4 regions of the Mesorhizobium sp. WSM4821 genome follow, and region 3 is predicted to be linked to each of the others. Evidence: predicted binding sites of a transcription regulator. Region 3 holds the regulator's gene; each other region holds the start of a gene.
What was found. Region 3 encodes PhoB, which activates phosphate uptake and scavenging genes when phosphate is short. Its sites were predicted from a motif close to TGTCATNNANCTGTCAT; they were not measured.
Positions count from the first base shown of each region.

Region 1 (8,060 bases), 3.0 Mb from region 3:
ATCTCCGTTCTTGTCGATGGTGAAACCTTCGACCTTGTCGACGGCATAGCCGTTGGTTGCTGATTTCAGGTCGCCGATAATGTCGCGCACCGGCGTCTTTTCGACCAACGGCAGTTCGCCACCGAGCTTGGCCGGTTTGAAGGCGTCGAGCGTCACCGAATAGACGCGCTTCACCTTTGCCAGGTCGCCGATCTGGTTGTCGCGTTCGAGGATGTAGAGCTTGCCGTCATGCGCGGTGATTTCCGATAGCCCCACCCAGCCAGCCTCGGTCGCTTCGAGCGGATAGCGCACCGCCGACCATTCCTTGGCCTTCGGCTTGTAGGCCAAAAGCTTGACCTGGCCCTTCGGATCGTCGGCCCATTCGCGCTGCACCGCCATCACCAGCATCAGCTCGTCGCCCTCGCCGATCGCGGTGATGCCTTCGAGACCGAAGCGCGTCTGGTGGGCGAGCAATTCCATCGGGAACCCGATTTCCTGCTTGATCTCGCCCTTGTCGTTGACGCGCAGGATGGCGTGCGGGACGAGCTTTGCCGGATCGCCTTCATTGGCAAGCCAGAAGCCGCCTTCACCGTCGGCGACAAGACCTTCGATGTCGAGCTTCTGTGCAGGGTGGCCGGCACGCGTGACGATGGTCTTGCCGGTGATCAGCGCCGGGGTCTGCGTGGCATCGATCTCGAAGATCGAGGGCGCATTGGCATAGAACGAGTCCGAGGCCGCGAAGAGCTTGCCGGCAGCGTCGCCGGCCGCGAGCGCCGAAAGCGCACCCCAGCCGAGCGGCGTGCCGTCCGCCGTGAGCTTTGTCGTGATCATCGGGTAAGTGGCGGCACTCTTGGAGCGTTCGTAGATCATGACATGCGAGCGGGCGAGCCCGTCCTCGACCAGATCGGCCTCGTTGGCGGTGACCAGGAGATTGCGCGACGGGATCGCGACCAGGCCTTCCGGCCCGATGCCGGACGGCAGGATCTGGACAAATTGGGGCTCCGCGCCCGTGTCCTTGTAGACGCCGACAACGGAGCCACGCTCGGAAGCGACGAAAATCAGTCTGCCTTCGCCGAACGTGCCGGTCTCGAGGCCTTCCGGCTCGATGCCCTTCTTGTTGCGGTCGTCGGGATAATGGCCGGCATTGGCGACCTCGTACTCGAAGGACGGGCCGGATTCGTAGAGGACCTCGCCCTTCTTGCTGAAGATCGTGAAGCCGCGCGAGCCGCCCTTGTAGTCGCCTTCGTTGGCGACGACGAGACGGTCATTGTCGAGCCATTTCACGGCGTCGGGTTCGCGCGCGACGTTCTCCATCTTGCCATCGAAGGACAAGGCTCCGTTCTTCCTGTTGTCGATCTTGTCCAGCGTGACGGAGCCCGCGGAGAAGTGCGTGACGATCGCGCCGGTTTCGGCATTGACGATGGCGATGTGATTGTTCTCCTGCAGCGTGACCGCGATCTCGCCGGCCTCGTTGAAGGCGACGAATTCCGGCTCCGGATCGTCCGCCGCGACTTCGGCAATGCCCGCCAGGTTGACGGTCTTCATCGTCGCGCAATCAGGCTGGCCTTCGGCAAGCGTGAAAATCTTGAGGTCGCCCGCCGGCAGCTGCGGAATGTCTCCGTCGTTCAGATCCTCGTCGCGCTCGTTCTCGATGGCGATGGCCAGGAACTTGCCGTCCCTGCTGAGCGCCAGCGAGTCCGGCTGGCCGCCGAGGTCGCAGGTGCTTTCGATGGCCTTGGAGGCAAGATCGATGACGGTGAGGTTACCCGAAGGCTTGGCTTTGCTCTCCGACGTGTTGACGCCGGCCAGCACCTTGCCGCCGATGGCCACGACCGAGGTCGGCTCGCCGTCGATCTTGACGATGCCGCCGGCCTTGGGCGCCTTGGGGTCGGCGAGGTCGATGAAGCCGACCGCACCGAGCGGGCTGTCGGAATAGACCAGCGTCAGGCCGTCTTCGGTGGCCGTGATGATCTCGGACGACGTCGGCGTGGTCTTCTCGATGTCCGCCGGCAGGTTTGCGGCGACCGCGAAGCTCGCGACCCGGTTGAACATCATGTCGGCATGGGCCGGCAGCGAAACGGTGGCAGCAAGCGCTGCCGTCAGGACGAAAAGCGCGGAATGGCGGGGCACGGGTGGCGTCTCCTGTTCGAATGGAAGCCACCTGCTTTGGGGGAACGACATTTCAAAGCGATGACGGATCCATGACAATTCCGCGACAGCCTGGTGCGACACGTCCCTCATGAAGAGCTCATGATCGGCGAAGTCGGGCACGAACCTCTTGAATCCGACTTCCAGCCGCTCACAGGAACGAACGTCCATCGCATGTCCTGAAAGCCGACTTTCGTCCCTCAGCGAGAAAACCATGGCGGACAACCGATTTGCGCTCGCTAAAAGGCAGGTCGAAACACAGCCTTGTTTTCTGCCCCTGGGATAAGCTGCCGGCGTCCTGTTGCCACGACCCCACTGAAAAGCGTAGTCCATTGCCCAAGTTCCGGAAATAACCGGAGCCATCTCCAACGCGGTCAGCGACGATGAACCTTAGCGTAGCCGTTTTCGCCAGCGAACCGGAGATTTGCCAAATACGTCTCGCGCCTTTACTCGATGCGCTGACGAGGACCGGGGCGATAGCAAACTATGTCTTGCTGGACCGTGACTTGGCGCCCATTGGGCGGCGTGATTTCGACCACTTCAATGCAGTGATTGTGCAGAGGAATATCAGCAAAGCGCAGCTCGATTTTCTCGCGCGCCACCGCATTCGGTTCATTTATGACATCGACGACTTGATCCCCCGGCTGCCGGCTCACCAGCACCGTGACACGCAGGAGACCAATCGCAGGATCGCCTGGTGCCTCGCTCATGCAGACGCCGTGTCGACACCCAGTCAAAAGCTTGCAACCGAGCTCGAAGAAGCGACCAGTATCGGTTTCGGAGATCGCAGCATCGTCGTTCCAAACGGTCTCGAGCCTATCGCGGTGAACGACAGCAGATGGGCCGCCCCAGCTACGAAGCTGCTTTGGGTTTCGAGCGACCTTCCGATGGTCGAGACCGAAGCGCCGGGGCTTGCTGAGGCGATTGCCACCGCCGCAAACGACGTTGGCCTGACGGCGGTCCTGATCGGCCGCTTCCCCGACCACGTCCGGTCCTTGTTCCGCCAGGTCGAGCATATCCCCAGACTGGTATTCGCCGACTACCGGAGATTTCTCGCCTCGGTCGGCGAAACGATGGCGGTCGCGCCGTTGCCGATCCATTCGGAGAGCCATCAGGCCTTTATCGATTCAAAGTCCGACATCAAGGCAGTTGATTTCCTCGGCCACGGCATTCCAGCGGTCTACTCGGCCGCCTGGCCTTACCGAAACAGCGATCTCGCGCCGGCGCCATTGGTGGCCAACACGCCGCAGGCGTGGCGCGAGGCGATCGCGGAAGTCGCGGCGCACCCGGCCCGGAACATCGACTGCGTGAGGGTGGAGGCCGTTCACCTGCGGCGATCATACGCGACTGTCGCGACCGTACTCGGCAAACAGCTTGCCAACGCCTCCATGCCATATCGGCCGCTGCCGCGCGCCTCGCTCAATTCCGTCCTGCGACGCTGGGAGCGTCGAATGCGGAAATGGCGGCAATCCCGACGATAAGGATTCATTCAACTCAAGGGCTTGCTGGCTTTCACCACCAACTGCGAGCCGCGAGCACGCCCGCTTGCGTTGACCAGCCTTTCGACGAGCAGCATGGCGCGTCCGTAGCGCTTCTCCAGCCACTCGAACGGATCGAGCATGCTGCCGCGGCCGGTCTTGCGGATTCGCCAGCTCATCACGGCGATACGGTCGGCGCCGGACGGCGTGGTTTCCACCACCGGATCCGAGAAATCGGCGGATTTAAGCAGATCGGTCATGCTTGACGGCGTGAAGATGTTGAGATGGCGCGGCGGGTCGAGGGCCATCCAGTCGCGACCGAAATGCCTGTGACCCCAAGCAGCGGCGTTCGGGGTCAGCATACGCAGCTGGCCGCCAGGCTTCAGGATTCTCAGGCATTCCTGCAGCGTCGCCTTCGGATCAGGCAGATGCTCGATGACATGGCTCATCATGACCGCATCAAAGGTCGCCGCCGCAAAGCCCTGCTCATGAACCGACCCAAGCCTGACATCCAGCCCGAGTTCACGGGCAGTAGCAGCGGCCTCGCCGTCGAACTCGACGCCGACCACGTCACATCCCAGTTGCTTCAGCGTCCAAAGCGCTCGCCCGTCCCCACAGCCGATATCGAGAACCTTCAGGCCGGGAGATCCGATGTCGATGTGACAAATCTGGTCGTCGGCTTCGAGTTTCCGACGATAACGCAAAGCGAACATCCACGAGAGCAGCCGATCGCCTGGACGTTGCTGCGCCTTCGGACCATACACCGACTCAAGATAGGTGCGTTTCGCCGAGGACAGGCGAGGCACGCCGTGCCTTTCATGCGTGAAATAGTCGAGATAGGCTTGCCCGAGGTCATCCGGAAGCGGGGCCGGATCGAGCCAAAGGGTGCCGCAGACATCGTTGGAACATTGGGAAATCGACCATTCTCCGGGCGACGAGAACAGACGGTCGACCAGGCCGCGGTATCGCACCGCGCCCGCCGAACCACACACCACGCATTTTGGGCGCTCAATCGTCCTCATGTCGATCCCCCGAATCGTGCCGATCCGCGCTCGATGAACGCGATTTTCGCCGTTTGATCGCATCCGCCTGCCAAAATCAAGCAATCGCCGCATCGAAGCCCGCTTGCATCATCGGCTCTAGCGAACTGTTACCTTTTTGATATCTGCCACGCGCTTGAAAGCGGTTCCGAACGCCGATCGGTCGATTGTAGGGAACGGAACCCGTAGCTTTGAGAACAGATACTCTTCGTCCTCGACCATTCGAGGGAAATAAATGAGCGTATGCGGTATGTCGTACTCTGCCAGCGTGACAATGAGCATGCTCAACGCCTCTCTCAAAGCATTTTCTTGCTGAGACGGGAACCGCACTCCCCAGAGGCCACCGGGCACGGATGCCTTCTTCTTCAAGCGGCGGCGCAAGCGTTTGAACCATGGGACTTTGACTGACGCATCTGCCTCGACCCGACTTCTTGCGGCCAATTTCAAGTCGCGAACCGGGACAATGGCATGATCAATAGCCAGCTTGCCCTGCGCGAGGATGCCGCCCAACGTCAGGGACAGATGAGGGTCTTTGACTACATAAGGCGCGTCGTCTTTAGCGATATCATATTCCAGCCCGGCGCGTGTCGAGTAGACGTCCCCGAGGCGATCGCGCCCGGTCTCGATGCCGAGCTCGCTCAGGAGTTCGACCAGAAACGTCGTGCCGGCACGCCCGGTGCCAGAAATGATGATGTGTCTTCTCATCACGAGCCGGTTTTTAAGAACGTTGGCGACGTGTCAACAGATTGTCAACAGATTAAAGCGCAGCGGCAGCAACAAAAAGTTGTAGATCTGCTCATCGGTGAAGCCGAGGGCGGAGAAGCCTGCAATGCATCACCGACGATTACTCGCTTTCAGGTTGCAAGAAAGCCATGACCCATTTCAGGCCAGGCGCATGGCATCAACGATGAGATGATTGCCACCACCGGCAAAGCAGTAATATTCTTACAACCCGCCTTGGTGGTTTTTTGTTGCCCAACGGCGTGGCCCGGTCCGGCTGGCCAGAGACAGGAGGCTCAGTCTCAGCGCCTCCGGCCAGTTGTAGGTGTTGACGATTGCTGAAATCATCGTGCCTTCGGAGTCTTACAACATGCTGTGAGCACCCCCAGCCCATCAGACCTTTGTCCGGCCAGCATGTGCAGGTGCAATAGCCCTGGGCATAACACGCATAAAACTTGCGAAATTCCCTCTTGGACGGGCAGATGATGCGGGCGCCACGCGGCGGCGGCCGCTTTCACAGACGCCTCACCTGCGGGGTTATTTTTGCCTGAGAAGTAGTCGCTCAACGACCTCTCGCGTCGATACCTGCCAGTCGGGCATGGTCCAGCCGAACACGCGTTCACCTTTGCGCGTATCCAGGCGGGCGTCGAGCGGTCGTCTGGCAGGCGTCGGAAACTCGGCTGACGTGACGTCGCGGATAGTAGCGGAAGGCCCTTCAGCCTCCCGGCTGCAGGCGAGGATATGGCGCGCGAAGCCGCTCCGGCTTGCGAATCCTCTGCCGGCAAGATGGTAGATGCCCCATGCGTCGAATCCGCTCGCGGTCACGATCTGAGCTGCGGTTAGGACAGCGTCCGCGAGGTCAAGGGCGGAAGTAGGGTTGCCCCATTGGTCACAGACGACGGCAATTTCATCGCGGTCGGCCGCCAAGCGCAGCATCGTCTTGACGAAATTGGCGCCGAACGGGCTGTAAACCCAAGCGGTGCGCACAATCACATGTCGCGGGTTCGCCATCGCGACGGCGCTTTCGCCGGCCAGCTTCGAGGCTCCATAGACTCCGCATGGAGCCGGGGCCGCTGTCTCGTCATAGGGCGCGCCGGCATCGCCATCGAAAACATAGTCCGTCGAAAGATGGATGACGGGGATGTCGAGGTCCTTGGCTACCTTGGCGACGTGGCCCGCGCCGGCGGCGTTCACGGCGAACGCCACTGCCGGCTCCTTCTCCGCTTCGTCGACCGCAGTGTAGGCCGCAGCCGAGACGATGACGTTGGGCCGCGCCGCGCTAATCGCTTTGGCGATGCCGTCAGGGCAAAGCAGATCAAGCTCCGGTCGCCCGATCGCACAGACCTCAATCCCGGCGCGACCGGCGGCGCGCTCCACCAGGCTGGTAACCAGCTGGCCGTTACGACCGGTGAGCGCCAGTCGCATCGGCATCTACCTTTGGACGACCCAGCCGCTGGCCTTGGTATCGCTCCTGGCGGATTGGCTCCCACCACCAGCGGTTTTCCAGATACCAGTCTATCGTCTTTGCAAGGCCCGACTCAAAGCTCTCTCGAGGTCGCCAGCCAAGTTCCCGCTCCAGCTTCGAGGCGTCAATGGCATAGCGGCGGTCATGGCCGGGACGATCATCGACGAAAGCAATCAGATCGGCGTGGCGCCTACCGCCAGGGCGGGGGCGCTTGGCGTCAAGCAGGCCACAGATCGCCTCGACCACTTCGAGATTGGTGCGCTCGCATCGCGCACCGACGTTGTAGCGCTGCCCCGCCAATCCCCGAGTCGCGATGCATTCGATGGCTCGAGCGTGATCCTCGACGAACAGCCAGTCGCGAACATTGTCCCCTGCCCCGTAGACCGGTAGCGGCCGCTCATCAAGGGCGTTGAGAATGGTCAGGGGGATCAGCTTCTCCGGGAAGTGGTAGGGTCCGTAGTTGTTGCTGCAATTCGAGATGACGACCGGCAAGTCATAGGTTTTATGCCACGCTTCGACCAAATGATCCGATGCCGCCTTCGATGCGGAGTAAGGCGAGGAAGGAGCATAAGGTGTCGTTTCGGTGAACATTCCGCCTTCGAAAGGAAGCTCTCCGTAGACCTCATCGGTCGATACGTGGTGGAAGCAGAAGCCTTCCCGACGCCCGGCGGGAAGGGACCGCCAGTAATCGAGCGCCACATCCAGCAGGCGGAATGTACCGACGATGTTGGTGTTGATGAAGGCGGCCGGCCCTTCGATGGAGCGGTCGACATGCGTCTCGGCCGCCAGGTGGATGATCACCTCTATGTCGTGGCCGCGCAGGATCGCGCCAATCTTGGCCGTATCGCTGATATCGGCTTGGACGAACTGATAGCTGTCCGCATTATCGATGGTGTTGAGCGACGCAAGGTTCCCGGCGTAGGTCAGGCAATCGACATTTGTGACCCGGTGGCTACCTGTCGCGACCAGATGCCGGCACACGGCAGACCCGATGAAGCCCGCACCACCCGTGACGAGAATATTCATGACGCGACCCGGGCCTTACGCGCCTGGTCCTCAGGACAAGGCAGCCAGCGAGAGGTGTTCAACGGAGGCGAAAATCTATGCAAAGATTTCGTCCTTTCCGCGCAAGACCGCCAGGCTGGGCGCTGTGCGGTCCTTGTCCGAAAGCTGGTCGTGAGACGGTTGTTCGGGCCACTCTATGCCCAGATCCGGATCATCGTAGCGGAT
Region 1 is NZ_CM148371.1:4,880,428-4,888,487, forward strand. It holds gene AC0NID_RS23840 (esterase-like activity of phytase family protein) at 1-2,109, opposite strand, end outside; gene AC0NID_RS23845 (hypothetical protein) at 2,574-3,227, opposite strand; gene AC0NID_RS23850 (hypothetical protein) at 3,201-3,608, shown strand; gene AC0NID_RS23855 (class I SAM-dependent methyltransferase) at 3,617-4,627, opposite strand; gene AC0NID_RS23860 (hypothetical protein) at 4,745-5,350, opposite strand; gene rfbD (dTDP-4-dehydrorhamnose reductase) at 5,903-6,790, opposite strand; gene rfbB (dTDP-glucose 4,6-dehydratase) at 6,765-7,856, opposite strand; gene rfbC (dTDP-4-dehydrorhamnose 3,5-epimerase) at 7,932-8,060, opposite strand, start outside.
Region 1: a site for PhoB is predicted at 2,170-2,186, ahead of AC0NID_RS23840 (esterase-like activity of phytase family protein). Genes of this name have one in related genera too.

Region 2 (8,060 bases), 210 kb from region 3:
GAAGGCGCTGTCGAGGTTGCCGCCGGCTTGGTCGCGCCGGCCTGCTGCCCAGTCGGCTCGATAATGCGGGCGTTGCCGCCGGCGTCCGTGTAGCTCAGCGTTTCCTCGCCCGAACCGCCGGTGACGCGCAGCGATACATCGCTGCCTTCCGGAACGGTGAAGGCGGACGCCGCCTGATTGCGATTGTTGGCGAGGGCTGGGCTGGCGACGGCCGGGGCTGTGAGGAAGACCGGCGGCCTGCCGGTGTAAGCCGGCGGCGTCACCCAGGCGTCGATACGCGGCGGCACGGCGTCACGCGCCGCTTGGGCACTGAACCCGTCTGCGATGCGGCCGCCCGACGGTCCGAAGGAGAAGGCAAAGGCGGTGATCAACAAAAGCGCCGCCACCGCGCGCAGCCCCCACGGGTCGCGCTCCGGGACCCGCGTGCGCGGCAGGTCGCCACCGAGGTTGCCGAGTTTTTCGGCCATGCGTTTCTGGTGCTCGCGCCACAGCGCTTGCGAAAAAATGCTTTCCCGGCCGCTCGGCCGGTCGGTCTGCACCAGCACCGGGCTGTGCAGCAATTGGTTGGCCGCCTCGATGCGCCGGTCGATCTCGGCGCTGGACGGCAGCCGGAAGAAACGCAGGGGATAGAGCGCGGCAAGGGCTGCGATGCCGAACACTGCCAAAAGGCCGATGCGCGCTATATCGGGCAGCAGAAGGAAGAGGCCGAGCCACGAGACGCTGAGGAACAGGCTGGCGACAATGACCAGCGGAAGCAGCAGCGGCCAGCCACGCTCGACCGTCATCGAGACCCGCGTCGCCAGCCGGCTCAGGGCAAGGCGCCCGGCCAGGCTGCGATCGCTGATGAAGGTGGGTCGTTGCGTCATCGGCCCTTCCCCGGTCGGGCGGGATAGCCCGAACCTCACGACTCGAAACATACCAACAAACACGGCGAAGGCGAGGCGGTTCCCGAAAACGTGAACAGGACTGCTCGCGTTATCGTCAGAATTTAGCCGGATTGGCGTTTGCACCGCAGACCAGCACGGCGACGCGCTCGCCCGCGGCCGGCGCGTAGCGGCCGGAAAGGATCGCAGCGAAGGCCGCGGCGCCGCCCGGCTCGGAAATGATACGCGCCCGGTCCCAAAGCGCCGCTTGTGCGGCGACGATCTCGTCGTCGCCGACCAATATGGAACGCTCGACGAAGGCCTCGGCGATCGGAAACATCAATTCACCGACGCGCTTGGGCGCCAGCGAATCGGCGGCGATGCCCTCGGCCGGCGCATCGACGGGCCGACCGGCCTCAAAGGCGCGATAGAGCGTCGGCGCACCCTCAGGCTCGACAGCGATGATCCTGATGCGGCCGGCAAACCAGGCGGCGATGCCGCCGATCAAGCCGCCGCCACCGACGGCGACCAGCAGAGTGTCGAGTTCAGGCAGGTCGGCCTCGATCTCTAGGCCAAGCGTGCCTTGCCCGACCAGCGTTTCCTCCTGGTTGAAGGCGTGGATCTGCAGCGCGCCGGACTTTTCGGCAAAGTCTTCGCTAGCAGCCAGCGCCTCGGCATAGCGCCCACCGCCGACGACCAGATCGGCGCCGTAGCCGCGGATGCGTTCCAGCTTGGCCGGCGGGCTCACTTCGGGAACGAAGATGGTCGCCTTGTGGCCGAGCCGCATGGCGGCATAGGCGACCGCGGCACCGTGATTGCCGCCCGATGCAGCGACGACTCCGGCCTTGGGAACCGGCCGTTCGAGGAGATTGGTGAAAGCGCCGCGCGCCTTGAACGAGCCGGAATGCTGCAGGCATTCGAGCTTCAGGTCGACGCCAAGAGGCGGGCGGCCGAAATCGGCCATGTCGACACGCAGCACCGGCGTGTGGCGCACGAATGGCCGGATGCGCGGCTCCATCGAAGCGATGCGCTCGCGTGTGATCATATTGCCGTTCAGCATGGCCTGCTCCCAAGGGTTGACATTACTTAGTAACTTAGCAAAATGGCTAAATGCAAGAGGTCGATGTCTTCAAGGCGATCGCCAACGAGCGCAGGCTGCAAATCCTCGACTGGCTGAAGAACCCGCGCGCGCATTTTTCGCCACAGGCGGATGGCGACCTGGTCGAGGACGGCGTCTGCGCGCTGTTGATCGCGGAAAAGCTGGGGATCACCCAGGCAACGCTCAGCGAGCATATGCGGGTGCTCACCCAGGCGGGCCTTCTGCGCAGCAAACGCATCAAGCAGTGGACGTTTTATCGCCGCGACGAAGACAGGATCGCCGAGACCCGGGCGCTTATTCAGCACCGGCTGTAGCGCTGCAGGCGGTCTATTCTTGTTTGACCATGATCGCTTCCGAAAACCGGTTCCCGCTTTTTCGCTGACGCGGACCTTCGGTTCGGTCTATTCCAGCCAATCAGGCACCGAATCCAGTCCGATCAGCTCGTCATAGGTCTGGCGTGGGCGCACGACATGGAAACGGTCGCCGTCGACCAGCACTTCGGGCACCAGCGGCCTGGTGTTGTAGGTGCCGGCCTGCACCGCGCCATAGGCGCCGGCGGTGGCGACAGCGATCAGGTCGCCGGCCTTCAGCCGCGGCAGGTCGCGGTCGAGGCCGAGATAGTCGCCGGTCTCGCAGACCGGCCCGACGACGTCGACCGTCATGCGCGGCGCCGCAGCCGGCTGCTGCACCACCGGCTTGATGTCATGGAAGGCGTCGTAGAGCGTCGGCCGGATCAGATCGTTCATCGCGGCGTCGACGACCAAGAAATTCCGGGCATCGCCCTCCTTCACGAAGATCACTTGCGAAACGAGGATGCCGGCATTGCCTGATATCAGCCGGCCCGGCTCGAACATCACCTTCAATCCAAGCTTGGCGACATGCCTCTTGACGATCTGGGCATAAGCGTCCGGCAAGGGAGGCGGGCTGTTGTCGACGCGGTAGGGAATGCCGAGGCCGCCGCCGAGATCGACATGCTCGATGGCGTGCCCGTCGGCGCGCAGCGCGCCGACCAGTTCCACCAGCAGCGCGAAGGCGTCGTCGAAGGGCTGCAACTCGGTGATCTGGCTGCCGATATGGGTGTCGATGCCGGTAACCTTGATGCCCGGCAGTTCAGCCGCGCGGGCATAGACCTGGCGCGCCTTCTGCCAGGGAATGCCGAACTTGTTCTCGGCCTTGCCGGTGGAGATCTTCTTGTGGGTCTTGGCATCCACATCCGGGTTGATGCGCAGCGAGATCGCCGCCATCTTGCCCTGCGCCATGGCGCGGGCCGACAGCATTTCCAGTTCCGGCTCGGATTCGACATTGAAACAGAGAATGCCGGCGGAGAGCGCAAAATCCATTTCGCGCGCGGTCTTGCCGACGCCCGAAAACAGGATCTTGCTGGCCGGAACGCCGGCGGCCAGCGCACGGCGCAATTCGCCTTCGGAGACAACGTCGGCGCCGGCACCGAGCTTGGCCAGGATCTTCAGCACCGCCTGATTGGAATTCGCCTTCATGGCGTAGCAGACCAGCGCGTCGAGCCCGGCAAAGGCCTGCGCAAACACGCGGAAATGCCTGGTCAGCGTCGCCGTCGAATAGCAATAGAACGGCGTGCCGACACCTGCGGCGATATCCGGTATCGCCACGTCCTCGGCATGCAGCACGCCGTCGCGGTAATCGAAATGGTTCACAAGAGTGGTTCCGGAAGTTGGAGCACAATGAGATCGGATGATCTCATCGGCTCTAGATCAGCGGGTCGAGAACGAACTTCCTGTCCTCGACCGGTTTTTCCGGCTCCGGCGGCACAGGCTGCTTGGCCTTCTCGGCGTCCTTGCGTGCCTGCACGGCCGCTTCATAGGGCGTGTCGAGCCCGGACTTCCTGCCGCAGGCCGTAACGGCCGTCATCGCCGCCAGCAGCGTCAGTGTCACCAAAATCCTGCTTGCGGTCATCCGTGCCATCCGTCCGAAACTTTCGCCCGCCGCTTTTAGCCGAGTTTTGCTGGCATTGCACCCTGGCATCACGCCTTGGCGATGCGCTTTTTCCAGTACCGGATCTGCTTCCTCACTTCCGACGGAGCGGTGCCGCCGAAGCTCGTCCGGCTCTTCACCGAATTCTGTACGGCCAGCACGGAAAACACGTCCGCCGTGATGCCGGGGTGAATGGATTGCAGATCTTCCAGCGGTAGCCTGTCGAGTCCGAGCTTCTTCTCTTCGGCCAGCGCCACCGCGCGGCCGGTGACGTGATGCGCCTCGCGGAACGGCAGGCCGAGCGTGCGCACCAGCCAGTCGGCAAGGTCGGTCGCCGTCGAATAGCCTGACCCGGCAGCCTTCTTCATGGCGGCGGCGTTCACCGTCATGTCGCGCACCATGCCGGTCATCGCCGCCAGCATCAGGTCGAGCGTCTCGGCGGCGTCGAACACGGATTCCTTGTCTTCCTGCATGTCCTTGCCGTACGTCAGCGGCATCCCCTTCATCACCGTCAGGAGGCCGACCAGATGGCCGGTGACGCGGCCGGTCTTGCCGCGCACCAGTTCGGCCGCGTCGGGGTTCTTCTTCTGCGGCATGATCGAAGAGCCGGTGGAGAATGAGTCCGATAGCCTGACGAAGCCGAATTGCGGTGTCGACCAGATGATGATCTCTTCGGCCAGCCGCGACAGGTGCGTTGCGCAGATTGCCGCCAGCCCCAGAAACTCCATCGCGAAATCGCGGTCCGAAACGCTGTCCAGGGAGTTGCGCATCGGCCCGCGGAAGCCGAGCGCCTTGGCTGTCCGGTGCCGGTCGATCGGGAAGCTGGTGCCGGCAAGGGCGGCGGCACCGAGCGGGCTTTCGTCCATCCGTTCGATGGCGTCGCGAACACGCGACAGGTCGCGCGAAAACATCTCGACATAGGCCATGCAGTGGTGGCCGAAGGTCACCGGCTGCGCTGCCTGCATGTGGGTGAAGCCAGGCATCACCGTTGCTGCGTGCTCTTCGGCGCGTTCCAGGAACGCCGTGATCAGGCCCTTCAGCGCCTCGGCGACGCGAAAGCACTCGTCCTTGACCCATAGCCTGAGATCGACCGCCACCTGGTCGTTGCGCGAGCGGGCGGTGTGCAGGCGGCCGGCGGCCGGACCGATCAACTCGGCAAGGCGAGCCTCGACATTCATGTGGATGTCTTCCAGCCTTGTCGAGAACTCGAAACTGCCGGCTTCGATCTCTGCCAGGATCGTGTTCAGCCCGTGAGCGATTTTTTCTTGATCGGCCGCCGAAATAATGCCCGTTTGCGCCAGCATCTCGCTGTGGGCGATCGAGCCTCTGATATCCTGCGCGTAGAGTTTGCGGTCGAAGGAGATCGACGCGTTGATCGCCTCCATGATCGCGGCCGGACCCGAGGCAAAACGTCCGCCCCACATCTGGTTGCTGGCCTTCTTGTCGCTCATCGCTATAACCCGTGCTCCGGAGCAGTTCTAAAAAAATGGCAGACGGCAATAAATTTTTCCCGGCCCCGCGCCTCATCCTCGCCGCCTTGGTGGCGGGCGTGCTTGCCGGCGCGGTCGCGGTATATGTCAGCGAGAGCGGTTCTGGCAACAACGCGCCCGCTGAAGTCGCGGTTGGCGACGGCAAGGACGATACCGCCTGCACCGCCAAGGCCGATCGCGCCAAGACGATCGCGGCTGCTGCCACCGGCCAGGTCGCCGCGCTTTTGCCGGCCGATCCGCCGCAATCGCTGAAAAGCCTTGCCTTCAACGACCCTGGCGGCAAGCCTATGACGCTCGCCGATCACGCCGGCAAGACGGTGCTGCTCAATCTGTGGGCGACATGGTGCGCGCCCTGCCGCGCCGAAATGCCGGCGCTCGACGCGCTGCAGAAAGAGATGGGCAGCGACGCCTTCGAGGTCGTCGCGGTCAACGTCGATGCCGGCGATGATACCAAGCCGAAGAAGTTCCTCGAGGAAACCGGCGTCGAAACGCTCGGCTACTACCGCGATTCGACGATGGCGCTGTTCAACGATCTCAAGACGAGAGGCTTGGCGCTCGGCCTGCCGGTCACCATGCTGATCGACGGTGAAGGCTGCCTGATCGCTCATATGAACGGCCCGGCCGAATGGTCGGGACCGGACGCCAGGCGGCTGATCGAGGCGGCACTCGGCGGGACGGACTGAGCGGGCGATTGTGCCGGTTTCCGTCGCCGCTGTTCGAATGGTAAGCCGGCTTGGCAAATCCTTTCCATCGGCTCCCATTTGGAGGCATGTACAACTTTGATCGGAGATCGAGTTCATCGATCCGCAATAAAACCGTTGTCCAATTGTCACGAGCGGCACATATTGCCTTTGCGAGCGTGCCCCTTTCGCCAATGACAAACGGGAGATGAAACATGAAGTTCTTCGGCTTCGCGGCCGGTGTTGCCGCCACCTTGACCCTGCTTTCCACAACCTCCGCCTTTGCAGTCACGCAGATCAGCTGGTGGCACGCCATGACCGGCGCCAACGCCGAGGTTGTCGACAAGATCTCCAAGGATTTCAATGCCAGCCAGAGCGATTATGAGCTCGTTCCGGTGTTCAAGGGCACCTATCCGGAGACGCTGAATGCCGGCATCGCTGCCTTCCGCGCCGGACAGGCGCCCGATATCCTGCAGGTGTTCGACGTCGGTACCGGCGTGATGATGGCGGCCGAGGGCGCGATCAAACCGGTAGCCGATGTGATGACCGGTGCTGGCATGACCTTCGACAAAAGCCAATACCTGCCCGGCATCGTCGGTTATTATTCGAAGCCGGACGGCACCATGCTGTCCTTCCCCTACAACTCCTCCTCGCCGATCCTCTACTACAACAAGGACATCTTCCAGAAGGCGGGGCTCGATGTAGACAACCCGCCCAAGACCTGGAACGAGGTGTGGGAAGCCGCCAAGAAGATCAAGGCGAGCGGCGCCGCCTCTTGCGGTTATACCTCTACCTGGCTGACCTGGATCCATCTGGAGAATTTCGCGGCATGGAACGATGTGTCGTGGGCCACCCAGCAGAACGGCCTGGCCGGCGGCGATGTCGAACTCAAGATCAACGCACCGATTTTCGTCAACCACTTCCAGGCGCTCGCGGACCTCGCCAAGGACGGTACCTTCAAATATGGCGGGCGCACCTCCGAAGCCAAGCAGATCTTCCTTGCCGGCGAATGCGGCATCTTCACCGAATCGTCGGGCGGCCTCGGCGACATCGTCAAGTCAGGCATGAACTACGGCATCGGCCAGCTTCCCTACGATACCGACGCCAAGGGCGCACCGCAGAACACCACGCCGGGCGGTGCCAGCCTATGGGTGTTCGGCAGCAAGTCGGACGAGCAATACAAGGGCGTCGCGGCCTTCTTCGCGTATCTGTCCAAGACCGATGTGCAGGAATATCTGCACCAGAAGTCGGGATACCTGCCAGTGACGCTCGCCGCCTACGAGGCGACCAAGAAATCGGGCTTCTATGACAAGAATCCCGGCCGCGAGACACCCATCCTGCAGATGACGGGCAAGGCGCCGACCGACAACTCGAAGGGCGTACGCCTGCCGAATCTGCCGCAGGTGCGCGATATCCAGAACGAGGAGCTCGAGAAGATGCTGGCTGGCCAGCAAACCGCGCAGCAGGCGCTCGACAATGCGGTCACGCGCGGCAACGCCGCGATCAAGGAAGCGCTAGAGAACTGACGAGGTCTATCTCGGTTGATGTCGGTTTGAATCGCCCACGCGAGCTCGCGTGGGCGGCTCCTGGATAGCGAGGGAAATCAGCCTGTCTCCACGCGTCGTCTTTCCCAACAAGATCCTGCCCTACCTTCTGGTGGCGCCACAACTCGCCATAACACTGGTTTTCTTCTACTGGCCGGCCGGTCAGGCGCTTTACCAGTCGATGCTCAGGCAAGACCCGTTCGGGTTGAGAACCAAGTTCGTCTGGTTCGCCAATTTCCGGAAGGTGCTGGCCGATCCGGCCTACCTCAATTCGATCAAGGTCACAGTGGTGTTCTCGCTTGCTACCGCGATCGTCGCCATGGGCGTGGCGCTCCTGCTTGCGGTCATGGCCGAGAAGGCGGTGCGCGGCAAAGGCCTCTACCGCACTCTGTTGATATGGCCTTATGCCGTGGCGCCGGCGATTGCCGGCATGCTGT
Region 2 is NZ_CM148371.1:2,042,219-2,050,278, forward strand. It holds gene AC0NID_RS09810 (TIGR02302 family protein) at 1-866, opposite strand, end outside; gene AC0NID_RS09815 (threonine/serine dehydratase) at 982-1,923, opposite strand; gene AC0NID_RS09820 (ArsR/SmtB family transcription factor) at 1,974-2,276, shown strand; gene lysA (diaminopimelate decarboxylase) at 2,364-3,632, opposite strand; gene AC0NID_RS09830 (hypothetical protein) at 3,685-3,891, opposite strand; gene argH (argininosuccinate lyase) at 3,960-5,360, opposite strand; gene tlpA (thiol:disulfide interchange protein TlpA) at 5,396-6,082, shown strand; gene ugpB (sn-glycerol-3-phosphate ABC transporter substrate-binding protein UgpB) at 6,295-7,605, shown strand; gene ugpA (sn-glycerol-3-phosphate ABC transporter permease UgpA) at 7,688-8,060, shown strand, end outside.
Region 2: a site for PhoB is predicted at 6,216-6,232, ahead of ugpB (sn-glycerol-3-phosphate ABC transporter substrate-binding protein UgpB). Genes of this name have one in related genera too.

Region 3 (8,060 bases):
ACCAAAGCGTGCGCCCGGTTGGGACAATAAGCGCATTCGAGTTCCGCTCTCCAGTTACGGGCGGGAGCAGCGACCGCCGGCAAGAAACAGGGTCAGATCTACCCCAACGGACCTGTTTCGGGCGATGGCGCGGCCTTGATATAGTCTGGCCGCATGCAACGCGCTCCCGCCCGGATTTTCTTTTCGACGCCAATTGCTCCGACTGTCGAGGGGAAATGCCGGCCGGAAATCGCGCAAGCTGCTGATTCCAGCGGCAAACCACGGCTCTGCCGACAGGGCCAGCGGTCATCCCTCTTCGCCTTGGCTGTGCGGCGTTACCGGGGTGACATGAAACTGTCATGTGACTGTAATAATCGGGGGCTATGGCCTCACCGGGCGCCAACAGACAATGGCGCCGAGAGACCATCTTCCGAACAGGAGCAGGCACATGAACAAATTCATCCTTACGGCGTCGGCCGCGGCGCTCGCGCTCGCCGCGTCGGCTGGTTACGCCGCCGCGCGCGACCAGATTCAAATCGTCGGTTCGTCCACAGTGTTCCCCTTCACGACGGCTGTCGCTGAGAAGCTCGGCCAGAGCGGAAAGATCAAGACCCCGGTCGTCGAATCGACCGGGACCGGTGGCGGCATGAAGCTGTTTTGCCAGGGCGTCGGCGAAAATACCGCTGACTTCACCAATGCCTCGCGCGCCATCAAGGACAGCGAACTTGAAACCTGCAAGGCAAATGGCGTGACGCCGGTCGAGATCAAGGTCGGCTTCGACGGGATCGTGCTCGCCAACTCGAAGGCAGGGGCTGTAGTCGATCTGACCAAGGACCAGGTTTTCAAGGCGCTCGCCAAGAACGTCGCCATCGACGGAAAGGTCGTCCCCAATCCCTACAAGAACTGGTCGGATGTCGATGCGTCGCTTCCCGCGACAAAGATCGAGGTGCTTGGCCCGCCGCCCACGTCCGGCACGCGCGACGCGTTCGTTGAGCTCGTCATGGACGCGGCCTGCCAGGAAGAAGTGAAGGCGGCAAATGAAAAGGGCTGCGGCGAAATCCGCGAAGACGGCGCTTTTGTCGAGGCCGGCGAAAACGACAATCTGATCGTCCAGAAGCTGGGAGCCAACCCCAATGCCTTCGGTGTCTTTGGCTTTTCGTTCCTTGACCAGAACGCCGACAAGCTGCAGGGCCACAAGGTCGATGGCGTCGAGCCGACCTTCGAGAACATCGCATCGGGCGACTATGGCGTTTCCCGCTCGCTCTTTATCTATGCCAAGAAAGAGCATGTCGGCGTCATTCCCGGCATGCAAGAGTTCATCGCCGAGTACACCTCGGAGGGCGCATGGGGTCCTGAGGGTTATCTGGCCGACAAGGGCCTGATACCGCTGCCGGATGCCGAGCGCGCTACGTGGGCCGAAAACGCCAAGGCCTTGAAGGGCATGGGCTCCTGATGTTTCGGGGTCCGGGCAAATATCCGCTCTGACCCTCATGCTCTAATGCCCAAAGCGCGGGACCAATGTCCCGTGCTTTGAGCCGGTGAATGACCGGCGGTCGAGGGGACGTCCTGAATCATGGTCGGTTATCTCGTTGTTCTGCTCTTGGTTTTGGCCGCCGCGGCCTATTGGATAGGCCGGACACGTGCTGTTGCCAGTGTCAATGGCGACGTCGCGCGGCTGCATTCGCTGCCTGGCCAGCATGGCATGTTTCTGGCGCTTTTTGCCGCCGGTCCCGCGCTGCTTGCAATCGTTTTGTGGTCGATGGTGACGCCGGGAATTGAATCGTCAATCATTGCCGACCGCTTCTCCGCCGAGTTGTCGGGAATGGGCATTCCGCAAGTCGAAGCTTTCATCCGCGACGCTCGCGCCATGGCCTTTGGCGGGCTTGTCGGCTTCGCCGATCCCACGAAAGAGGCGGCCGCTGCCGTCTACAAATCAATCCACGCGACCAGCACCTGGATCATCTGGGCCGTCGCGCTGATGCTTTCCGCGTCCGGATTTTACTGGGCCTATTCGCGTATCGCGCAGGCCTACCGGGCGCGCCATGTGGTCGAGCGCGTTCTTCGCGCATTCTTGATCGCCTGCTCGGTGGTCGCGATCCTGACGACGATCGGCATCGTCCTGTCGCTGATCTTTGAATCGCTGCGGTTCTTCCAACAGGTGCCGTTCTACAAGTTCCTGTTCGGTACGCACTGGTCGCCGCAGAGCGCCTTTACCGGCGCGGGAACGGAAGCCGGCGACGTCAACCAGGACATTTTTGGCGCGGTGCCGCTCTTTGCAGGCACGTTGCTCATCACCTTCATCGCCATGCTGGTGGCCGCGCCTATCGGGCTGATGGCTGCGATCTATCTTTCGGATTACGCTTCCAAAAGCGTCCGCGCGGTCGCAAAGCCGGTGCTGGAAATCCTCGCCGGCATTCCGACAGTCGTCTATGGCTTCTTCGCCGCACTGACGGTTGCACCCTACTTTCGCGGTATCGGCGAAAGTCTGGGTCTAAGCGTTGCGTCCGAATCCGCGCTCGCCGCAGGCGTGGTCATGGGCATCATGATCATTCCCTTCGTTTCCTCGCTTTCCGATGACGTGATCAACGCCGTTCCGCAATCCCTCAGAGACGGTTCCGCCGGCCTCGGCGCGACCAAGTCGGAAACCATCCGCAAGGTGATCCTTCCCGCCGCCCTTCCGGGCATCGTTTCGGCGATGCTGCTCGCCGTCAGCCGCGCCATCGGCGAAACAATGATCGTGGTCATGGCGGCGGGGCTGGCGGCAAACCTCACGGCCAACCCGCTCGAAGCGGTCACCACCGTGACGGTTCAGATCGTGACGCTGCTTGTGGGCGATCAGGAATTCGACAGCGCCAAGACGCTTGCAGCCTTCGCACTTGGCCTGGTGCTGTTCTGCATCACGCTCACCCTCAACATCGTCGCTTTGCGCGTCGTCCAGAAATACCGAGAGCAATATGACTGATGCGATCGCGTCATTTGGCGCCGGCGGACGGCCGGTCAGCATTCATACCGACGATGCCGCCAAGGCGCGGCTGAAGGGCCGTTACCGTGCGGAAGCGTGGTTCAAGTGGCTCGGCGCCGGAGCCGTCGCGTTGGCTGGGTTGTTCCTCGTGTTGCTCCTGTCGACCGTCGTCACGCAGGCGATTCCGGCGCTGCGGCTGAACTATCTGACGCTGCCGATCGATCTTTCGTCGGCTAAGGTCGACCCAGCGAAACTCGGTGACGTAAACTATGATTCCATCGCCCAGGAAGCGCTTGCGGCAAAATTTCCGGATGTGAAGAGCCGTCAGGACAAGCGCCTGTTGCGCGGGCTGATTTCCAGCGGCACGGGCGTCTTCCTGCGCAAGGATATTGCGGCTGATGCGGGGATGCTCGGAAGAACGGTGGACTATGCGGTTCCACTGGACGATTTTGCCGACCTCTATCTCAAGGGTTTGCTTGCTGACGTCGGTTCGGACGAACCCATTTCAACGAGCGTCACGCCTTCGGGAACCAGCGGCGACATCGACCTGACCTTCGGCGACGATGGCTTGCTGGCGCTGGCGCGCGGCCATGGTGCGACCGAGGGCGAAAACGGCATGCTGACGCTGACGAGCGGCGCATCGTCGCTGCTGGTCGTGTTCAACGGCGGTACGGTCAAGCTGACCGCGCTGTCGCCGGGGGGCAACGGGACGGCGATCGCAAAGGGCACGGTGATCGAGGCGCTGGACAGCACGGCGCCCGCCGCGAGCGGTCAGGCATCCCTGCGCGTCATCGATACGCCGGAAGCATCGCGAAAGATTTCGGACAAGGAAATCGTGTGGCTCGACACGTTGAAGAGCGACGGCTTGATCGAAAGCCGGTTCAACTCGATCTTCTTCTTCACCGGCGCCAGCCGCGAGCCGGAACTGGCCGGCGTCTGGGGCGCGGTCGTCGGATCGTTCCTGACCATGATCGTAACGCTCGCCATCGCCTTCCCGATCGGCGTTTCGGCGGCGATCTATCTTGAGGAATTTGCGCCCAAGAACCGGCTGACGACGATCATCGAAGTGAATATCAACAATCTGGCGGCGGTGCCTTCGATCGTCTTCGGCCTGCTTGGACTTGCCGTATTCCTGAATTTCTTCGGCCTGCCGCGCTCGGCCCCGGTGGTCGGCGGCATGGTGCTGGCGCTGATGACGCTGCCGATCATCATTATCGCCTCACGCGCTTCGCTACGCGCCGTGCCACCATCCATCCGCGAGGCGGCGCTTGGCATCGGAGCGTCCAAGGTCCAAACCGTATTCCATCACGTCCTGCCGCTGGCGATGCCGGGTATCATGACCGGCACCATCCTCGGAATGGCGCATGCGCTGGGCGAGACCGCGCCGTTGCTGATGATCGGCATGGTCGCCTTCATCGTCGACATCCCCGGCGGCTTCACCGATCCCGCGACGATCCTTCCCGTGCAGATATTCATGTGGGCCGATTTCCCGGAAGCCGGGTTCCAGCAGAAGACTTCGGCGGCGATTTTGATCTTGCTGCTGTTTTTGGTCATCATGAATGCCATTGCGGTGATACTGCGCAGGCGCTTCGAGCGGCGCTGGTAAGGAGTAGAGGATATGAACATCATGACGGAAGCCAGCGTCGAACAGAAACTGGGTAGCGGGACCAACGAACCTTCGATCAAGATGAAGGGCGCAAAGGTCTCCGTTCATTACGGCGAGAAGCGAGCCCTGTTCGACGTGGATCTCGATGTCCGTGAAAACCAGGTGACGGCGTTGATCGGCCCATCGGGCTGCGGCAAGTCGACCTTTCTGCGCTGCCTGAACCGGATGAACGACACGATCCCGATCGCCCGGGTCACCGGCAAGATCACGCTCGACAGCGAGGATATCTACGACCCGAAAATCGACGTCGTCGAACTCAGGGCTCGCGTCGGCATGGTGTTCCAGAAGCCGAACCCGTTTCCGAAGTCGATCTACGAAAACGTCGCCTACGGTCCACGCATTCACGGCCTGGCTAGGAGTAAGGCGGAGTTGGACGGCATCGTCGAATCGAGCCTGAAGAAGGCCGGCCTGTTCAACGAGGTCAAGGATCGCCTGCTCGAGTCGGGCACTGGTCTCTCCGGCGGACAGCAGCAGCGCCTGTGCATCGCGCGCGCCATCGCGGTGTCGCCGGAGGTGATCCTGATGGACGAGCCGTGTTCGGCGCTTGATCCGATCGCCACCGCCCGCGTCGAGGAACTGATCGACGAACTGCGCCAGAACTACACGATCGTCATCGTCACTCATTCGATGCAGCAGGCAGCGCGCGTGTCGCAGCGCACGGCCATGTTCCACCTCGGCTATCTGGTCGAGGAGGGCGCGACCGACAAGATGTTCACCAATCCCGACGACAAACGCACCCAGGACTACATCACCGGCCGGTTCGGTTGAGCGGCGGCGAATTTCGAACACGAGGACAGTATCATGGGTGAACACACCGTCGCATCTTTCGACGAGGAATTGGAGCACATCGACCGGCTGCTCCGCGACATGGACGAGCTAGCCGCCGCGATGGTCGCGGCGTCAATCCGCGCGTTGCTAGCTTCGGACAATGCGATGGCGCAGCGCGTCGTCTCGGACGACACGATCATGGATGCGCGGCAGCGCGAACTCGACGATAGCGCGATCACGCTGATCGCCAAGCGGCAGCCGATGGCGCAGGATCTGCGTGCCGTGGTCGGCGCAATCCGCATGGCGGGCGATCTCGAGCGGATCGGCGACCTGGCCAAGAACATAGCCAAGCGGGTCAGCGCCGTCGGACAGAGCGCCACGCCACGCAATCTCTCGCACGGTATCGACGCCATGGCGGATCTCGTTCTCGAGCAGCTCCGCGGCGTGGTCGAGCACTATGTCTCGCGCAACGCCGACGCGTTGAAGGAACTGCGCGCCGCCGACGAGAGGATCGACGTGAAATACACGGCGGTGTTTCGCGAGCTCCTGACCTACATGATGGAGGATCCGCGTAACATAACCGCCTGCACGCACCTTCTATTCTGCGCCAAGAATCTCGAGCGTATCGGTGATCATGTCACCAACGTTGCCGAAAACGCCTACTATGTCGTGACCGGGAATCAATTGCCGGCGGACCGCCCGAAGCTCGACGAGACGACAATGTCGGCGCCGGCGACATGACAGGGGTAACCGGCCGATGATCGCGCCGCGCATCATGGTGGTGGAGGATGAAGAGCCTCTAGGCGTCCTCCTCCGCTACAATCTCGAATCCGAAGGCTATCAAGTCGAGGTGGTGACACGCGGCGACGAGGCCGAGATCCGGCTGCAGGAGAACGTGCCCGATCTTCTGGTGCTGGACTGGATGGTGCCGGCGATTTCCGGCATCGAGCTTTGCCGGCGTCTTCGGGTGCGTCCCGAAACCGAGCGGCTGCCGATCATCATGCTGACCGCCCGCGGGGAGGAGAGCGACCGGGTGCGCGGCCTTTCCACCGGAGCGGACGACTATCTGGTCAAGCCCTTCTCGACACCGGAATTCATGGCCAGGGTCAAGGCGCTGCTGCGTCGCGCCAAGCCGGAAGTGCTGTCCAGCGTTCTCAAGGTCGGCGACATCGTGCTCGATCGCGAATCGCACCGGGTCTATCGCAAGAAGAGTGAGATCCGGCTCGGACCGACCGAGTTCCGGCTGCTCGAATTCATGATGCGGCATCCCGGCCGCGTGTTCTCGCGCAGCCAGCTGCTCGACAATGTCTGGGGCGAGACGATCTACATCGACGAACGCACGGTGGACGTCCATGTCGGCCGGCTGCGCAAGGCGGTCAACAATGGTCGCATGCCTGATGTCATCCGCACCATCCGCGGTGCCGGCTACGCGATCAGGGAAGACTAGCTCCACGGCGCGAAGGTTCTGACAGTCGGATGTGCTGCGTTGGCGGATCGCATGTCTTGGCGGCTATCGAAAACGCCCATTGCTTCGCCCAGGGATGACGAAGTTGGGCCTCCCGCGCTCTTCGGTCAAACTCAAGCCACGTTCTTCCCCGCTGAGCCTCCTCTCGCCTGCACGCCCGGCGCGAAAATCTCCTGGTCGACGAAGCTTAGCGCCCGCATGGCGCAGCCTTCGCGGATCAGCGGCAGCTCGTTCGGCTCGGTGTCGAAGGAAATCGAACCCGAATGCTGGCCGCCGGCGGTCTGGGCGATGGCTTCGCGCAGGGCCGGCTCGATCAGGTCGAAAGCGGCGGCACTGGCGCCGACCATGGCGACCGGCGCCGGATCGATCAGTGCGAACAGGCTGCCGAGCCCAAAGCCGAGCGCTTCGCCGGCCTTGCGGTAGGCTTCGCGCTCCGGTCCGTCCGTCTCGCGCGCCCGGGCGGCGAGCGCCCGCATGTCGGCATCGCTGACATCGGCGACCGGCTCGGTGTTTTCGCTCAACTGCCTAGCGTTGCGCCAGATGGCGTAGTTGCCGGCATAGGCCTCGACGCAGCCGCGCCGCCCGCAGCGGCAGAGCGCGCCGCCCGGGCGATGGATCATGTGGCCGAATTCGCCGCCCGAGGAATGAGTGCCGGTGAACAGTTCGCCTTTCAGCACCAGCCCCATACCGATGCCGTGCGAGAGCAGGATGGCGATAAAATCGTCGCGGTAACGATCCGGGTCGCGCCAGCGCAGCGCCACGGCCATCATGTTGCAGTCGTTCTCCATGGTGGCCGGGATGCCGAACTGGTCTTCCAGAATGTCGGCGAAAGCGATGTTCGTCTGCGGCGTGATCGGCGACCACAGCATGGCTCGCGCATGGGAATCGGTGATGCCCTGGATCGCCAGCGCGATGCGCGCGACGCTTTGGACATCGAGGTCGGGATCCTTGAGCCGGCGCCGGACGATGGCGACGCATTCGCCGATCAGTGCGTCGCGCGACATGGTCAGCGTGTCCAGCCGGCGCTGTTCCTCGGCGACCACTTGCCCGGCATAATCGATGACGGCGACCGAAAGGAAATTCAACGACAACACGACGGCCAATACCTTAGCCGCTTCCGGATTGAGGCTGAGGCCGACCTGCGGCCGGCCGCGTTTCAGCGAAACGGTCTCGCTTGCCCTGCTCTCGGCAAGGATGCCCTCGTGGATAAGGTCGGAAGA
Region 3 is NZ_CM148371.1:1,836,534-1,844,593, forward strand. It holds gene AC0NID_RS08805 (PstS family phosphate ABC transporter substrate-binding protein) at 428-1,432, shown strand; gene pstC (phosphate ABC transporter permease subunit PstC) at 1,553-2,941, shown strand; gene pstA (phosphate ABC transporter permease PstA) at 2,934-4,547, shown strand; gene pstB (phosphate ABC transporter ATP-binding protein PstB) at 4,560-5,375, shown strand; gene phoU (phosphate signaling complex protein PhoU) at 5,409-6,116, shown strand; gene phoB (phosphate regulon transcriptional regulator PhoB) at 6,133-6,822, shown strand; gene AC0NID_RS08835 (ROK family protein) at 6,954-8,060, opposite strand, start outside.

Region 4 (8,060 bases), 3.6 Mb from region 3:
GTGGGCAGAGTAGGGCCGAATATGGCAAAATTGACGGCACGCGCAAACCGTGCCGATCGGCGGACCGGTCAGCCATTGTAGCGCTGGAAGACCAGCGAGGCGTTGGTGCCGCCGAAGCCGAAGGAATTGGACAGCGCCACGTCGACCTGGCGGGCGCGCGGCTTGTGCGGCACCAGGTCGATCGCCGTTTCGCGCTCCGGATTGTCGAGATTGATGGTGGCCGGCGCGATGTTGTCGCGAATGGCGAGGATCGAAAAGATCGCCTCGGCAGCGCCCGCCGCGCCCAGAAGGTGACCTATCGACGACTTGGTCGACGACATCGATATTTTCGATGCGGCGTTGCCGACCAGCCGCTCGACAGCGCCAAGCTCGATCGTGTCGGCCATGGTCGAGGTGCCATGCGCGTTGATGTAGTCGACGTCTGCCGGCGTCAGCTTGGCCCGGTTCAGCGCCGCTACCATGCAGCGGAAGGCGCCGTCGCCGTCCTCAGCCGGCGCGGTGATGTGATAGGCATCGCCGGTCAGTCCGTAACCGGTGACCTCGGCATAAATCCTGGCGCCGCGCGCCTTGGCGTGTTCCAGCTCCTCCAGAATGACCACGCCGGCGCCCTCGCCCATGACGAAGCCGTCCCGGTTGCGATCATAAGGGCGCGAGGCCGTTTCCGGGGCGTCGTTGCGGTCGGTGGACAGCGCCCGGCAGGCGGCGAACCCGGCGATCGACAGCCGCGTCACCGGCGCCTCGGTGCCACCTGCGACCATCACATCGGCATCGCCCCACATGATCAGCCGGGCGGCATCGCCGATGGCGTGCGCGCCGGTGGAGCAAGCGGTGACTACGGCGTGGTTGGGGCCTTTCAGCCCATGCCGGATCGAGACCTGGCCGGAGACGAGGTTGATGATCTGGCCGGGGATGAAGAACGGGCTGATGCGGCGCGGACCGCGCTCCTTCAGGATCATCGCGTTCTCGGCAATGCCTTCGATGCCGCCGATGCCCGAGCCGATCAGCACGCCGGTGGCGCACTGCTCCTCATGCGTCTTCGGCGCCCACCCCGAATCCTTCAAGGCTTCGTCGGCCGCCGCGATGCCGTAGAGAATAAAGTCGCCGATCTTGCGCAGTTCCTTCGGCTCGAGAACGGCCTCGGGATTGAAGGTAGCGTTCTCGCCGTTGCCGCGCGGAACGACGTGAGCGATCTTGCAGGCAAGATCCTCCACTTCGAACTCGGTGATGCGCTTGGCTGCGCTGCGGCCGGTCAGAAGCTCCTTCCAGCTATGCTCGAAGCCCATGCCGAACGGCGACAGCAGCCCAAGGCCCGTGACGACGACACGCCTCATCGCAGGTCCTCCCAGGTGGTGACTGCAAATAGCGTCAGGCCGAAGCCTTGTCGATGTACTTCACCGCATCGCCAACAGTCAGGATGGTTTCGGCCGCATCGTCCGGAATCTCGACGCCGAACTCTTCTTCGAACGCCATGACGAGTTCGACCGTGTCGAGGCTGTCCGCGCCCAGATCATCGATGAAGCTCGCCTGCTCCGTCACCTTGTCGGCATCGACACCAAGGTGCTCGATAACGATCTTCTTGACGCGCTCTGCGGTGTCACTCATTTGGGCATCCTCGTCTTTTGGTTGTCTGTCTTCGTTAGCGGGCAGAATGCCGCTAATCAAGCTGAAAGATGGTCCTGCCGGAAACGCAACGGCACCGGACCGGTTTTTGCCCGAACCGCCGGGTTGCGGGCCGCATTACACGAAAATCGGCTTGGGTCCAAGGCGAAAACGGGTCTTTTCCCGCAACTGTCAAATCATCGCCATGCCGCCATTCACGTGGATGGTCTGGCCGGTGACATAGGCAGCTTCGTTGGAAGCGAGGTAGGCGACGGCGGAAGCGACTTCGGCGGTGGTGCCCATGCGCCGTGTCGGAATCGCCGCCATGATCGCTTCTTTCTGCTTGTCGTTGAGCTTATCGGTCATCGCCGATTCAATGAAGCCCGGGGCGACGCAGTTGACCGTGATGTTGCGGGTGGCGATCTCTTGCGCCAGCGATTTGGAAAAACCGATCATGCCGGCCTTGGAGGCGCAGTAATTGGTCTGGCCCGGATTGCCGGTAACGCCGACCACCGAGGTGATGTTGATGATGCGGCCGTGACGGCGCCGCATCATCGGATGGGTGAGCTCGCGGGTCAGCCGGAACACGGCGGTCAGATTGACCTCGAGCACCGTATCCCAGTCGGCGTCCGCCATGCGCACGAACAGCCCGTCCTTGGTGATGCCGGCATTGTTGACGAGAATGTCGACGCCGTCGAGATCAGCCTCTACCTTCTGGCCGAGCGCCTTGACCTCGTCGCGATTGGAAAGATTGGCCGGGAACAGCTTGACCCGGTCGCCGAGTTCAGCCGCCAGTGTTTCCAGCTTTTCGACGCGGGTGCCGTGCAGGCCGACGATTGCGCCCTGCGCATGCAGCACCCGGGCGATCGCCTCGCCGATGCCTCCCGATGCGCCTGTGACGAGCGCCTTGCGACCGGTCAATTCGAACATTCTTGTCTCCTGAGTCCTAAGAACACCCTTTCATACGGGTGGATCAAATCGCGGTTGATTATGCAAGCGCCACCAGCGCCGCTTCGACATCGGCGGCGGTGCCGACGGCGCCTGTGGTGATGTCGCGGTCGATGCGCCTCGCCAGTCCTGACAGCACCTTGCCGGCGCCCACCTCGTAGAGCGTCGCAACGCCGTTCGCGCCGAACCATTCCACCGTTTCGCGCCAGCGCACGCGGCCGGTCACCTGTTCGACCAGGCGGCGGGCGATTGCGTCCGGATCGCTGGACGGGGTGACCGACACGTTGGAGACCACGGGCACGAACGGCGCGTTCTTCGTTACCCCGGCCAGCGCCTCGCGCATGATCTCGGCCGCCGGTGCCATCAGTGCCGAATGGAAAGGTGCCGAAACCTGCAGCATCAGCGCCCGCTTGGCGCCCTTTTCCGTGCACAGCGTCGCCGCAAGTTCGACAGCCGCCCTGGCGCCCGAGATTACCAGCTGGCCGCCGCCATTGTCGTTGGCGATCTGGCAAACCGAGCCTTTGGCCGAAACTTTAGCAGCTTCAGCGCAGGCAGCTTCGACATCGGCCTGCTCCAACCCGATGATCGCCGCCATGGCGCCCTCACCGGCCGGCACTGCCGCCTGCATGGCATTGCCGCGGATACGCAAGAGCCGGGCGGCATCGGCGATCGAAACGAAACCGGCGGCGGCAAGTGCCGAATATTCGCCGAGCGAATGACCGGCGACATAAGCAATCTTGTCCTTCAGCGAGAAGCCGCGCGATTCCAGCGCCCGGATCGCGGCAAGCGACACAGCCATCAGCGCCGGCTGGGCGTTGGCGGTCAGTGTCAGCGTCTCTTCCGGCCCATCCCAGATCAGCTTCGACAGGTTTTCGCCGAGCGCGTCATCGACCTCTTCGAAGATCTTCCGCGATTCCGGAAAGGTGTCGGCAAGTTCCTTGCCCATGCCGACAGCCTGGCTGCCCTGTCCGGGAAAGGTGAATGCAACGGCCATATGTGCTCCCAAGCGGCTGATTTTTCCTGCCTGTGACGCAAGGCGGGCGGGCAAGTCAAGTCCGCCATCGACCCACTCCAGCTCGCTCTAGCTCGGCATCACTGGCCGAGTGCCTGTTCCAAAAGGCTTTTTGGCGATCACTCCTGATGAAAATCGCTCACGATTCGTTTGCTGGCTCTTCTTATTTCAGCCACAGACGCTAGCTTTTCGTGACAGATCGATGACAGTTCAGTGACGTTTTGTTAGTGGTCGGGGGAATTGTAAGGTGGCAAGGACTAGGAAAGGCGCAGGCAATGCCGCGCCACAGTTTCTGGAAGGCGATCCGGCCACCGGCTATCTGCCGGGCCGGAAATGGCCTGTTATCCGTTACGGCCTCGTCAGCCTGCTCGCCGCCGCCATTCTGGTGTTTGCGATCGAACTGATCGTGCGCGGCAGCTTTGCCGGCACCGTCACCTTCTTCCTGCAGCCCCTCAAGCCGGGCTGGACTACCATCATCATCTTCGCGCTGATCCTGATCGGCCTCGACGCCGTGCTCGGCCGCAGCCACCAGAGCCTGATGATCGTCGCGCCGCTGACGCTGGCGCTGGCCTTTATCGGCCATCAGAAATCGCTCTATCTCGGGGATCCGCTCTATCCAACCGACTTCTTGTACTCACGCCAGATCGTGGCGCTGATGCCGCTTCTGGTGCGCGATCGCCCGGGAACCGCCCTCGCCCTGGCGGTAGGCATTGTCGTCGGGCTGTCGCTGCTCCTCCATGGCTGGCGCCAGTGGCGCCGCCGGGTGCCGGCGCTCAGCCGCAAGGGCCGCCTTGCCCGGCTGACATTGACCGTGCCGCTGCTCGCCTTCTTCGTCTCGATCATGGATTACGCGACTTTCTCGTGGACCCGCGACCGGTTGCAGATCATTCCGATAATGTGGGACCAAAAGGAAAACTACGCCTCCAACGGATTCGCGCTTGCCTTCGCGCTCAACGTGCCGATGGCCCATGTCAAGGCGCCCGCCGGGTACTCCGACAAATCGATCGCGGCGATCGACAGGCCTGGCGTGACGGCCTCTGTACCGGCAAAAAAGCCCGACATCATCATCGTCATGAGCGAATCTTTCTGGGATCCGACCGGGCTGCCCGGCGTCACCATCACGCCCGACCCGATTCCCAACGTGCGGGCGCTGCGCTCGGGCTACATGTTCTCGCCCGAATTCGGCGGCATGACAGCCAATGTCGAGTTCGAGGCGCTGACTGGCTTTTCCAACGCCTTCCTGCCGGCCGGAAGCATCCCCTACCAGCAATATGTCCGCGCGCCCGTGCCGTCGATGGCGACGTTCCTGAAGAGCCAGGGCTACGAGACGCGCGCCATCCATCCGGGCACGAACTGGTTCTGGAACCGCACGCCAGTCTATAAGGATTTCGGCTTCGACGACTTCAAGTCGGAAGAGAACATGCCATACCTCGAAAAACGCGGACCGCTGGCCTCGGATGCGGCAATGACCGACGAGATCATCCGCGAAGCCGACGCCGCTGACGATCCGTTCTTCTTCTTCGCCGTCAGCCTGCAGAACCACGGACCCTATGAGCCGAACCGCTACTACAATCCGACCCACAAGGTGCAGGCGCCGACCAGCCAGTGGGCGAAGGATTCGCTGCTGAGCTTCACAGAGGGTGCATCCGACGCCGACAAGGGCCTCGGGCGCCTTGTCGAATGGGCGAAGAACCGCAAACGGCCGACGGTCATCGCCTTCTTCGGCGACCATCTGCCGCCGCTCGGTCCGGTCTACGTCGAGACCGGCTTCCTCAAGGACAATGTCGCGCCGCGCAAGGAGCCGCCTGACCAGATGCTGCTGCATCACCAAACGCCGCTGATCGTATGGTCGAACCGCACCGGCCCGGCCGAGGACATGGGTGCGGTGAGCCCGGCCTTCCTGCCCTACCATATCCTGACCACGGCCGGGATAAGCCACCCCTATTACACTGGCTTTCTTGGCCAGATGCGCGAGCATTTCCGTGTCGTCGACCGCAATCTGCTGTTGACGCCGGCGGGCGAGGCTACGCCGGACTGGGCGCGCAAGAAGGAAATCGACCCGGCCATTCGCGATTTCCGTCTGCTGCAATACGACATGATGTTCGGCAAGCGCCGTGCAGCGCCCGATTTCTTCCCGGAAACGGTGAACAAGCTCGTTCCCCATACAAGTTGACCCTGCCACGGCGCGACACGTCGCCCTTGCAGCGGCGAGTTTTCGCCTTGCCCTTGCCTTGCGGCCAAATTGCTGTATAGACGCCCGCAATCTGCCGGTCCTTGCTGGGGGCTGAACGGAGGGCCGGAGGTTTTTCGAAACCTTCGTGTGAAGCCAGAAGTGCTTCCGCCTCCCGTGTCTCCGCTCTCGACCGTCTCGTCATGCTCCTTTCTTCCCCGCACCTTCGGGACTAGCGGGTCAGAGAAGTTGCAGAGGCTTTTGCCGCCGGGACCGGGAGAGAAACGAAGAAAGGCAAATAACAATATGGCTCTTTACGAACATGTGTTTCTTGCCCGGCAGGACCTCTCGCAGCAGCAGGTCGATGCGCTTGTCGAACAGTACAAGGGTGTCATCTCCGCCAATGGCGGGTCCGTCGGCCGAGTCGAGAACTGGGGACTGAAGTCCCTTACCTACCGGGTCAACAAGAACCGGAAGGCATACTACACGCTGATGGACATCACCTGCCCGCCGGCGGCGCTCAACGAGATGGAGCGCCAGATGGGCCTGTCCGAGGATGTGCTGCGTTTCCTCACCGTCAAGGTCGATGCGCATGAGGAAGGCCCGTCGGCGATGATGCAGAAGCGCGAAGAGCGCTCGGAGCGAGGCAGCTTCGGCGACCGCGATCGCGGTCCGCGCTCGTTCGGCGACCGCGATCGCGGCGACCGTGGCGATCGTCCGCCGCGCAGCTTCGGTGGCGACGCCGGTGCAGACCGTGGTCCGCGCCGTCCGCGCGAAGGTGTTGAAGGGGGTGCAGAATAATGGTCGACATCAATCAGATCCCGACCCGGCGCCCCTTCCATCGCCGCCGCAAGACCTGCCCGTTCTCCGGCGCCAACGCGCCCAAGATCGACTACAAGGACGTGCGTCTTCTGCAGCGCTACATCTCCGAGCGCGGCAAGATCGTGCCGTCGCGCATCACCGCCGTCAGCCAGAAGAAGCAGCGCGAACTCGCAAAGGCGATCAAGCGCGCCCGCTTCCTCGGCCTGCTGCCCTACGTGGTTCGCTAACACTCGTGAGCGGGCGGTTCGCCGCCCGCTTCTCCCACGGCGACGGGCGCCGCAGGGTTTGCCATCAAATCCCGGGTTGAGGTGAAGACCTCTAACTGCCGCGACAGGCAGGACAGCGACATAGGCGGCGACGCCCTCAGCTTCCTGACCTGTTCCAGACAATTCGGCGTCGATGCCCAGTGATTGGCGCCCAAACGAAGGAACAAAACCATGGAAGTCATTCTTCTCGAACGCGTTTCCCGTCTCGGCCAGATGGGCGATACCGTCAAGGTCAAGGACGGATTCGCCCGCAACTTCCTGCTGCCGCAGGGCAAGGCGCTTCGCGCCAACGAAGCCAACAAGAAGAAATTCGAAGGCCAGCGCGCCCAGCTCGAAGCCCGCAACCTCGAGCGCAAGTCCGAGGCTATGCAGATTTCGGAAAAACTCGACGGCAAGAGCTTCATCGCCGTGCGTTCGGCCGGCGAAACCGGTCAGCTCTACGGCTCGGTGTCGACTCGCGACATCGCCGAGCTGCTGATCGCAGAAGGCTTTTCCGTCAACCGCAACCAGATACTGCTCAACCAGCCGATCAAGACCATCGGTCTTACCAATGTGGCGATCGCGCTGCATCCGGAAGTCGAGGTTACCATCACGCTCAACATCGCCCGCACGGCCGACGAAGCCGAGCGCCAGGCCCAGGGCGAGACGCTGACCACCGCCGAAGCCATCTATGGCGAAGATATCAACGACAATGCGCGCCCGGAGAACTTCTTCGACCCCAATGCCGAGTTCGAGGGCGGCGAAGACAACGCCTGATCACATACGGCCGGGCGTCGGCACGGCGTTCCGGTCACTTAGTCGGCTCCAATCGTTTGTGGACCAATGCCCGGGCCTCTCGCCCGGGCATTTTTGTGCCAAAAGGAACTTTTCGAAACCCTATATGTTGATGCAGAATAGGACAGCGTGTCTGACCGAGAGGGGACGTTTGGTCATGAATATTCTGTTGAAGCGCGTTCTCGACCGCCTGGTGCGCACCGGCAATCTCAAAGTCACCGGACCGAAAGGCCGGTCGGTTATGTTCGGCGACGGCAGCGGCGAGCCGGTGCACATGCACATCAAGACGGCGCATGCCGAGCGTGCCATCACCTTCGATCCGATGCTGGCGGTGCCGGAAGCCTATATGGACGGAGAGCTCGACATACTCGAGGGCGGCGTGCTGGGAGTGATGCGCATCGCCTTCCAGAACATGGGCAGCGGCGGGATCGACGCGACCTGGTCGAAGGCGATAGAGGGCCTGCGCCAC
Region 4 is NZ_CM148371.1:5,403,231-5,411,290, forward strand. It holds gene fabF (beta-ketoacyl-ACP synthase II) at 69-1,331, opposite strand; gene AC0NID_RS26375 (acyl carrier protein) at 1,366-1,602, opposite strand; gene fabG (3-oxoacyl-[acyl-carrier-protein] reductase) at 1,792-2,529, opposite strand; gene fabD (ACP S-malonyltransferase) at 2,588-3,541, opposite strand; gene AC0NID_RS26390 (LTA synthase family protein) at 3,807-5,732, shown strand; gene rpsF (30S ribosomal protein S6) at 6,036-6,530, shown strand; gene rpsR (30S ribosomal protein S18) at 6,530-6,778, shown strand; gene rplI (50S ribosomal protein L9) at 6,989-7,573, shown strand; gene AC0NID_RS26410 (class I SAM-dependent methyltransferase) at 7,749-8,060, shown strand, end outside.
Region 4: a site for PhoB is predicted at 3,751-3,767, ahead of AC0NID_RS26390 (LTA synthase family protein). Genes of this name have one in related genera too.